Linked DNA regions of Bradyrhizobium diazoefficiens. The protein of the gene in region 2 interacts with the protein of the main gene of each other region in a pairwise test. Links are inferred from orthologs where the notes say so. Each region holds a gene or a part of one and is shown on either strand. Other genes may lie near its edges.

Region 1 (4,219 bases), 3.7 Mb from region 2 along the record:
CTTGCTGCCGATGCCGTCTACCCGCCCGGCTTACGTCTCGGCATGGTGCCGCTGGTCGGGCTGAACACGGCCAAGACCTTTCCGGGCTTCGAGAGCGAGGACGGCAGCGTCAAGGTGCTGATCACCGAGCTGCCGCCGGCGGCTTATGGCGAGGTCGTGGGCGCCCTCAATGCCAATCCGGCCGGCAACAACGGCGTCAAGCCGGACAAGATCGAGACACAAGCGGGCCTTGCCTATTTCACCACCGAGAGTGGCAAGGCCGGCACGACCCTGGTGAAGCGCTATTCGATGATCGTGCCGGGCACCGGCTTTTCCGGCTACGTGGCGGTGCAGGTGCCCGAGAACGCGTCGAAGATCTACACCGACGACGCGGTGCGGCAGATGTTTGCGACCGCCGTGACCCGCAAGGAGGTGTCGGCTGACGAGCAGATCGGGCTGATGCCGTTCAAGATCACCGATCTCGCCGGCTTCAAGGACATCCGTACGCTGGTGCCGGGCTCGAGCCTCATCCTGGCCGACGGCAGCGAGAGCTCAGGCTATGAATCGAAGCCGTTCATCATCCTCGGCCTGATCGGCGCCACCCCGCAGCAGGCCGACGACCGCGCCCGCTTCGCCCAGGAAGCCGCGCTCCAGATCCCCGGCGTGCGCGAGTCCCGCGTCACCATGTCCGAGCCGATCCGCATCAACGGCCAGCCGGGCTTCGAGACCCGGATCGACGGCATCAGCGGCAAGGACAAGACCCCGGTGACCGTGGTGCAGTGGATCCGCTTCGCGCCCGGCGGCGCTTCGCTCCGCATCATCGCCAGCGCGCCGCGCGATCAATGGTCGGACGCCTTCACCCGCTTCCGCGCCGTGCGCGACGGCATCCAGCCGAAGGGTTAGGCGCCAGCCTTCCGACACACCCGGTGTCGTCCCGGCGAAGGCCGGGAGCCATAACCACAGGGAGCGGTTTGGCGCGAGCTGGTAACCCGGAGTCTTCGTAAAACTATTGCTGCGGCGTATGGGTCCCGGCCTTCGCCGGGACGACGATGTCGGTCAGTAGCCCAAGCGCTCATCAAAACCGGCTGCATTTTCGGGCTTCTGTTCGTACACGAACGGAATTAGGCTCCCCTCCATTGGATCAACTTTGAGATCATCCTGGAGGGAGGCGGACAATGCTTGATCGACGACAAATCTTGGCGGCGCTGGGGACCACGGCGCTCGCGAGCCTCGCTCCAACCGCACTTTTCGCAGCGGCCACGATCAAGCCGGATGACACCTCCGCGCTGCTCGTGATCGACGTGCAGAACTGCTTCCTGCCGGGCGGCAGCCTCGCGGTGAAGGAAGGCGAGCAGGTCGTGCCTGTCATCAACAGAATCGCGAAAGCGTTTTCGAACGTGGTGATGACGCAGGACTGGCACACGCCCGGCCACGTCTCGTTCGCGTCAGTGCATTCCGGCAAGAAGCCGTTCGAGACCATCGACCTGCCCTATGGCAAGCAGGTGCTGTGGCCCGACCATTGCGTGCAAGGCACTGACGGCGCCTCGCTGTCGAAGGACCTCTCGATCCCGCAGGCCGAGCTGATCATCCGCAAGGGCTTTCACAAGGACGTCGACAGCTATTCGGCGTTCCTCGAAGCCGACGGCAAGACCTCGACCGGACTTGCCGGCTACCTCAAGGGCCGCAAGATCAAGCGCGTCTTCGTTGCGGGTCTCGCGACGGATTTCTGCGTCGCCTGGACCGCACTCGATGCGCGCAAGGCGGGTTTTGAGGTCTATGTCGTGGAAGACGCCTGCCGCGGCATCGACAATCAGGGCTCGCTCGCCAAGGCCTGGGCCGACATGGCCAAGGCCGGCGTGAAGCGGATCCAGTCTGCGGATATCACGGCGAGCGCGTAAGGTTTTCGCGCAGTCATTCCGGGACGGTCCGAAGGACCGGACCCGGAATGACATCTCAATTGCAGAACGCGGCTGACGCCGCTCAGTTCGCTTCGTTGCTGTTCGCCGCGGGCGCGGGCTTCGCGCCACCCTTGGCGACGCCAACCAGCGCCGGACGCAGCACGCGGTCGCCGATGGTGTAACCGGCCTGCATGACCTGCACGACGGTGCCTGCGGGCACCGACGCGTCCGGCACCTCGTACATCGCCTGCTGGAAGTTCGGATCGAACTTCTGGCCCTGCGGATCAAACTTCTTCACGCCGTGCTTTTCCAGCGCGTTGAGCAGCGAGCGCTCGGTCAGCTCGACGCCCTCGATCAGCGCGATCAGGCCGGGATCGGCCGCGGCACGCGCTTCGGCCGGAACGGCGTCGAGCGCGCGCTGAAGATTGTCGGCGATGTCGAGCACGTCGCGGGCAAAGCCGGTGACGCCGTAGAGCTTGGAGTCCGCGACCTCCTTGGCGGTGCGCTTGCGCAGATTTTCCATCTCGGCCAGCGTCCGCAGCATGCGGTCGCGCGCCTCGGCGGCTTCCTTCTGCAGCAATTCCACAGAATCGGGCTCGGGATCGTCGGGCATGATGTAGGGTTTCGACACCACGGGCTCGCCGGTCTCAGCACTCGTGTCTTCGGGTTGCCGGTCTCGATCGGTCATCGGCTCTCTTTTCGAACTGGTCTTACGGGATTTTGCTGGCCCGGATATCGTGCTTCGGGCGCTGAAAATCAAGCGCCCGTGATCGGCTGAAATGCCGGTCAGCCCCCCAGCAGGCGGCTGACGATGCGGGCGGCGTAGTCCACAGTCGGGATGACGCGGGCATAATTCAGCCGCGTCGGTCCGATCACGCCCAAAACGCCGACGATACGGCCGGCCGCATCCTGATAGGGCGAGATGATGGTGGAGGAGCCCGACAGCGAGAACAGCTTGTTCTCGCTGCCAATGAAGATCCGCACCCCTTCGGCAGTTTCGGCGCGCCCCAGCAGGTCGATCACGCCGCGCTTGGTCTCGAGATCGTCGAACAACAAGCGAACACGCTCGAGATCCTCCAGCGCGTGCAGATCCTCCAGCAGATTGGCGTGGCCGCGGACGATGAGCTGGCGGTCCTCGTTCTCGCCGCCCGACCAGCTCGCGATCCCGGCCGAGATCACCTTTTGGGCCAATTGATCGAGCTCGGCACGGGCTTCTCCGAGCGCGGTTTCCAGCTCGAGCCGCGCCTCGGCGAGCGTCCGGCCGCGAATCCGCGCATTGAGGAAATTGCCGGCTTCGATGATGGCCGAGGAGGGAACTCCCGGCGGCAGCGTCAGCACGCGATTTTCGACCTGACCGTCCTCGCCGACCAGGATCACCAGCGCCTTCTCGGGTTCTAGCCGGACGAATTCGATGTGCTTCAGCCGCGCATTGGACTTCGGCGTCAACACCACCGCAGCAGCGCGCGTCAGGCCGGAGAGCCGGGTCAACGCCTGATCCAGCGCCGCCTCCACCGATTGGGCGTGACCGACGCTGGCGAGCTGGCTCTGGATCGACTGCCGTTCGGCCTCGGTGAGATCGCCGACCTGCATCAGGGCGTCGACGAAGAAGCGCAGGCCGAGTTCCGTCGGCAGCCGGCCGGCGGACGTGTGCGGAGCATAGATCAGGCCAAGCTGTTCCAGATCGGCCATGACATTGCGGACCGAGGCCGGCGACAGCGGCATCGCGATCAGCCGCGAAATATTGCGCGAGCCCACCGGCTCGCCGGTCGCGAGGTAGCTTTCGACAATTTGACGAAAGATGTCGCGGGAACGCTCGTTGAGCTGGGCGAGGCCTGCGCGCGGCGCGATCAGATGGATCGGATCGTGATGGGCCACAGGATAACTCCTCTCAGATACTCATAATTTGTCCATCCCGGACCGTTCTGACAAGCGTGGCTTTTGCGGAGATGAAATCGAGGGGTGAATAAGGCCTGATCTTCCCCCTTGCCGCCCACCCTCACCCCACCTACAAGCACCGCGAATAGCCCTTTTCCGTGAGTTTTGGAGGATTTCCCATGCGGCCGAGCCGCCGTGCGCCCGACGAATTGCGCCCCGTGACGCTTGAGCGTGGCGTGGTCAAATATGCGGAAGGGTCCTGCCTCGTGAAATTCGGCGACACCCATGTGCTGGTCACCGCCACGCTGGAAGACCGCCTGCCGCCTTGGCTGAAGGGCCAGGGCCGCGGCTGGGTCACTGCCGAATACGGCATGCTGCCGCGCGCGACCTCCGAACGCACCCGCCGCGAAGCCGCCGCCGGCAAGCAGAGCGGCCGCACCGTCGAGATTCAGCGCCTGATCGGGCGT
Region 2 (4,377 bases):
TGACGGCGCGGCTCACGCCTACGATCCCTACCAGCATCCGGAACTGTTCCGCGGCGTCGCGACGCGGCGCGTGTTCGCATTCCTGATCGACATGGTCGTGATCTCCGTTCCCGTCATCCTCGGCTACATCTTCATCGCCTTGTTCGGCGTGGTGACGCTCGGCATCGGCTGGGCGCTGTTCTGGCTGGCCTGGCCGGCCTCCGTGATCTGGGCCATCGTCTATTACGGCGCCTGCATCGGCGGCCCTTCGTCCGCGACGATCGGGATGCGGATCATGGATCTCGAGTTGCGCACCTGGTACGGCGCGCCCGGCTACTTTGTCCTCGGCGCCACCCATGCCGTGCTGTTCTGGGTGACGGTCTCGTTCCTGTCGCCGTTCGTCGTGCTGGTCGGCCTGTTCACGGCCGCCGGCGCCTGTTGCACGATTTCGTGCTGGGAACGGTCGTGATCAACAATTCCGTTCGCGCGCCGGTGCCGCAGACGGCAAGGACCTACTAACCAGGATCCGCTAAGCTGACTGATCTGACCTGCCAAGCGGACCGATTGACCGGGGGCTTTCGTAGCGCGATGCTGATACTCAGTTCGGAGGCCCACGACGTCCCTTGACCCAACACTCGCGCGACACCCCACAGTTTTACCTCACGGCGCCGTCCCCCTGCCCGTATCTGCCAGGCCGGCACGAGCGCAAGGTGTTCACGCACCTCGTGGGTGATCGCGCCGGCGACCTCAACGACCTCCTGACCCATGGCGGGTTCCGCCGCAGCCAGTCGATCGCCTACCGGCCGGCCTGTGACCAGTGCCGGGCCTGCGTCTCCGTCCGGGTGATCGCCAACGAGTTCCGCCCCTCCCGCAACTTCCGCAAGGTGATGGCGCGCAATGCCGACATCATCGGCGAGCAGCGCAGCGCGGTGCCGACCTCGGAGCAATATTCGGTGTTCCGCGCCTATCTCGACGCCCGTCACCGCCACGGCGGCATGGCCGACATGACCGTGCTCGACTACGCCATGATGGTCGAGGACAGCCATGTCGAGACCCGGATCATCGAGTATCGCAAGCGCGGCCCCGACAGCGGCATCACCGGCCGCGGCGAGGAGCTGATCGCGGTCGCGTTGACCGACGTGCTCAGCGACGGCCTGTCGATGGTCTATTCGTTCTTCGAGCCGGGCCAGGTCAGCCGATCGATGGGCACTTTCATGATCCTCGACCACATCGCGCGCGCCCGCCGGCAAGGCCTGCCCTACGTCTATCTCGGCTACTGGATCGAAGGCTCGAAGAAGATGGACTACAAGGCCCGCTTCCTGCCGCAGCAGCGCCTCGCGCCATCAGGCTGGCTGCGCGTCGACGCACAGGGTGATGCGGCGTCCGAGCCGCAGGATTAGCGCGGTCACCCGAACAGCGCGTCCGCCAGCAGCTTCACGTTCAGAATCACGATCACGCCCGCGACGATCCACGCCGTCGCGGCGACCGAAGCCGATATCGCGAACTGCCCCATCTTGCGGCGGTCGGAGACGAAGCGGACCAGCGGGATCACCGCGAAAGGCAGCTGCATCGACAGCACGACCTGGCTGAACACGAGCAAATCCGCCGTGCCGCGCTCGCCATAGATCGCGGTGACGACGATCACCGGAACGATGGCGATGCCGCGCGTGAGCAGGCGGCGCGCCCAGCTGGGCAGGCGCAGGTCGAGAAAGCCTTCCATCACGATCTGGCCGGCCAGCGTCGCCGTGACGGTTGAATTCAGGCCTGACGCGAGCAGCGCCACCGCGAACAGTGTCGAGGCGATGCCGAGGCCGAGCAGCGGCGAGAGCAGCTCGAAGGCCTGGCCGATCTCGGCGACGTCGGAATGGCCGCTCTTGTGGAAGGTCGCGGCCGCCACGACGAGGATCGCGGCATTGATGAACAGCGCCAGCATCAACGCGACAGTCGAATCCGTCGTCGCCCATTTGATCGCTTCGCGCCGCCCCTCGTCGTTGCGCGCATAGGCGCGCGTCTGCACGATCGACGAATGCAGATAGAGATTATGCGGCATCACCGTCGCACCGATGATGCCGATCGCGATGTAGAGCATTTCAGGATTGGTGAAGATCTCGGTCTTCGGCACAAATCCCATGAGCATCTCGGCAACCGGCGGCGCTGCCGCGGCAAGCTGGACCGTGAAGCAAACGGCGATCACGACCAGCAGCGCGATGACGAAGGCCTCCAGGAAGCGGAAGCCGCGGTTCATCAGAATGAGCAGCAGAAAGGCATCGAGCGCGGCGATCAGCGCGCCGCCGATCAGGGGAATGCCGAACAGCAGTTTCAGCGCGATCGCGGTGCCGATCACCTCGGCGAGATCGCAGGCGATGATCGCCGCTTCGCAAGCCAACCAAAGCAGGAAGTTCACGGCCGGCGAATAGCTCGCGCGACAGGCCTGCGCGAGGTCGCGGTCGGTGACGATGCCGAGCCGCGCCGCCAATGACTGCAGCAGGATCGCCATCAGGTTCGAGAGCAGGATGACGGACAGCAGCGTGTAGCCGAACTTCGACCCGCCGGCGAGGTCGGTCGCCCAGTTGCCGGGATCCATGTAGCCGACCGAGACCATGTAGCCCGGGCCGACAAAGGCCAGCAGCCGCCGCCACCACGCCCCCGCTGCGGGGATGGCGACCGTGGCGTTCACCTCGGCCAGGCTCTTCGTCGTTGGCGCGTCGCTGCGCCAGCCCACTGCGTCCTGGGCCAGTTCTTGGGTGAGATCGGGCGATCGGACATCCATGCTGGCACAATACCGATGTCGAGGCTTATTGCAACTCATTTGCAACTGCATCTAGCCGCATCGGTTCCCATTGCTGCCCTGGTTTATCCCTGCCCCTGTCGGGAAGCGGGTGGGTTTGGCCGTCCCGGAGGTCGATACTGGCGTCAACCTGACTTTGCAGGAAATGCGCCATGTCAAATCCGCCTCGCCTCCCCGGCACCTTCAACCGCCTGGCCTGGTCCAACCTCGCGGCGCAGTCGGCCGAGCAGATCGCCTTGGCTGCGGCCCCCATCGTCGCGGTGCTGACATTGGGTGTGGCTGAGGGCCAGACCGGCCTGCTCCAGACCGCCCTCACCCTGCCCTTCGTCCTGTTCGCCATTCCGGCCGGCCTGCTCGCCGACCGCATCTCCCGCCGCTCGCTGATGGCGGGTGCCGAGGCGCTGCGGGCCGCGGCGCTTGCAACCATTGTGCTGCTGCTCGCACTCGGGACGCTCAATCTGCCGCTGCTGGCGCTGCTCGGCTTTGCCGCCGTCTGCGGCACCGTGGTCTACAGCGTCGCCGCGCCGGCGCTGGTGCCCTCACTGGTGAGCGCGGAGCTGTTGCCGGCCGCCAATGCCCGGATCGAGCTTGCCCGCACCATCGCCTTTGCCAGCGGCCCTGCGCTCGGCGGCGCGCTGGTCGGCTGGTGGGGCGCGAGCCCGGCCTTCGGCTTTGCCGCGGCGCTCTCGGCCATCGCCGTGGTGTTGCTCTCCGGCATCTACGAGCCGGCGCGGACGCCCGCGCCGCGGCGCCATCCGTTCCAGGACATCCGCGAGGGCGCGGCCTTTGTCTTCCACCATCCGCTGCTGCGGCCGGTGTTCATCACCCAGTTCATCTTCAACACCGGCTGGTTCCTGCAGATCGCGGTGTTCGTGCCTTACGCGGTGCGCCATCTCGGCCTGACCGCCGCCGGTGTCGGCACCGTGCTGACGATGTACGGCGTCGGCATGGTGATCGGCGCGCTGTTCGCCACGCGCGTGATGAAGCGCATCGCGTTCGGCATCGTGGTCGGCCTCGGCCCGGTCACCGGCTTCGTCGCCGCGGTCGTGATGGCGCTGACGGTGCTGGTGCCATCGCCGTGGCTCGCGGGTCTCAGCTTCTTCCTGCTCGGCCTCGGCCCGATCCTGTGGGTGATCTCGACCACGACATTGCGCCAGTCGGTGACGCCGCCGCGGCTGCTGGGGCGCGTCTCCGCGATCAACATCATGAGCTACGGCGCCCGCCCGCTCGGCTCGGCGCTGGGAGCCATCGTCGGCGGCCTTTACAGCGCGGAAGCGTGCCTCTATTTCGCAGCCGCCGTGTTCGGCGTGCAGGCGCTGATCATCTGGCTCTCGCCCGCGGTGGCGCTGGATCGGCAGCCGGCCATGGTGGGGGACGAAGTGCCGGCGCGGTGCTAACTAACTCGCCAGATATCGCTCGTAGCTCCCCGTCATCGGTTCGCTCGCTTCGACTTCGGGATCGAGCGTGTAGAGGTCCTGCGCGCGGCCGATGCCGCGCAGCGCATAGCGGCCGGTGGAGACGAGATAGCGGCGGCCGGAAGCGTCCAGGCCCTTGTAGAATTCCGCCGACGCCAGCAGCTCGCGATCGACCGAGCGGCTCATCGAGGCGAT

The links. The genes of interacting proteins can lie anywhere in the genome.
Region 1: the proteins of JJC00_RS18120 (region 2) and grpE interact in binary tests that used the Escherichia coli proteins (3 or more experiments, as listed by UniProt). The link is inferred for Bradyrhizobium diazoefficiens from one-to-one orthologs.

The regions. Positions count from the first base shown.
Region 1 is NZ_CP067102.1:249,065-253,283, forward strand. The notes cover bases 763-3,603. They hold grpE (nucleotide exchange factor GrpE), read right to left. Parts: upstream 2,566-3,603; coding sequence 1,960-2,565; downstream 763-1,959. Other genes in these bases: JJC00_RS01060 (hypothetical protein), read left to right, coding at 763-882; pncA (bifunctional nicotinamidase/pyrazinamidase), read left to right, coding at 1,155-1,877; hrcA (heat-inducible transcriptional repressor HrcA), read right to left, coding at 2,664-3,603. Outside these bases: more of JJC00_RS01060, read left to right, coding at 1-762; more of hrcA, read right to left, coding at 3,604-3,752; rph (ribonuclease PH), read left to right, coding at 3,932-4,219. UniProt on the Escherichia coli protein: Participates actively in the response to hyperosmotic and heat shock by preventing the aggregation of stress-denatured proteins, in association with DnaK and GrpE. It is the nucleotide exchange factor for DnaK and may function as a thermosensor.
Region 2 is NZ_CP067102.1:3,924,334-3,928,710, reverse strand. The notes cover bases 568-3,566. They hold JJC00_RS18120 (Nramp family divalent metal transporter), read right to left. Parts: upstream 2,750-3,566; coding sequence 1,385-2,749; downstream 568-1,384. Other genes in these bases: JJC00_RS18115 (MFS transporter), read left to right, coding at 2,920-3,566; JJC00_RS18125 (arginyltransferase), read left to right, coding at 603-1,379. Also shown: more of JJC00_RS18115, read left to right, coding at 3,567-4,164; JJC00_RS18110 (adenylate/guanylate cyclase domain-containing protein), read right to left, coding at 4,165-4,377. UniProt on the Escherichia coli protein: H(+)-stimulated, divalent metal cation uptake system. Involved in manganese and iron uptake. Can also transport cadmium, cobalt, zinc and to a lesser extent nickel and copper. Involved in response to reactive oxygen.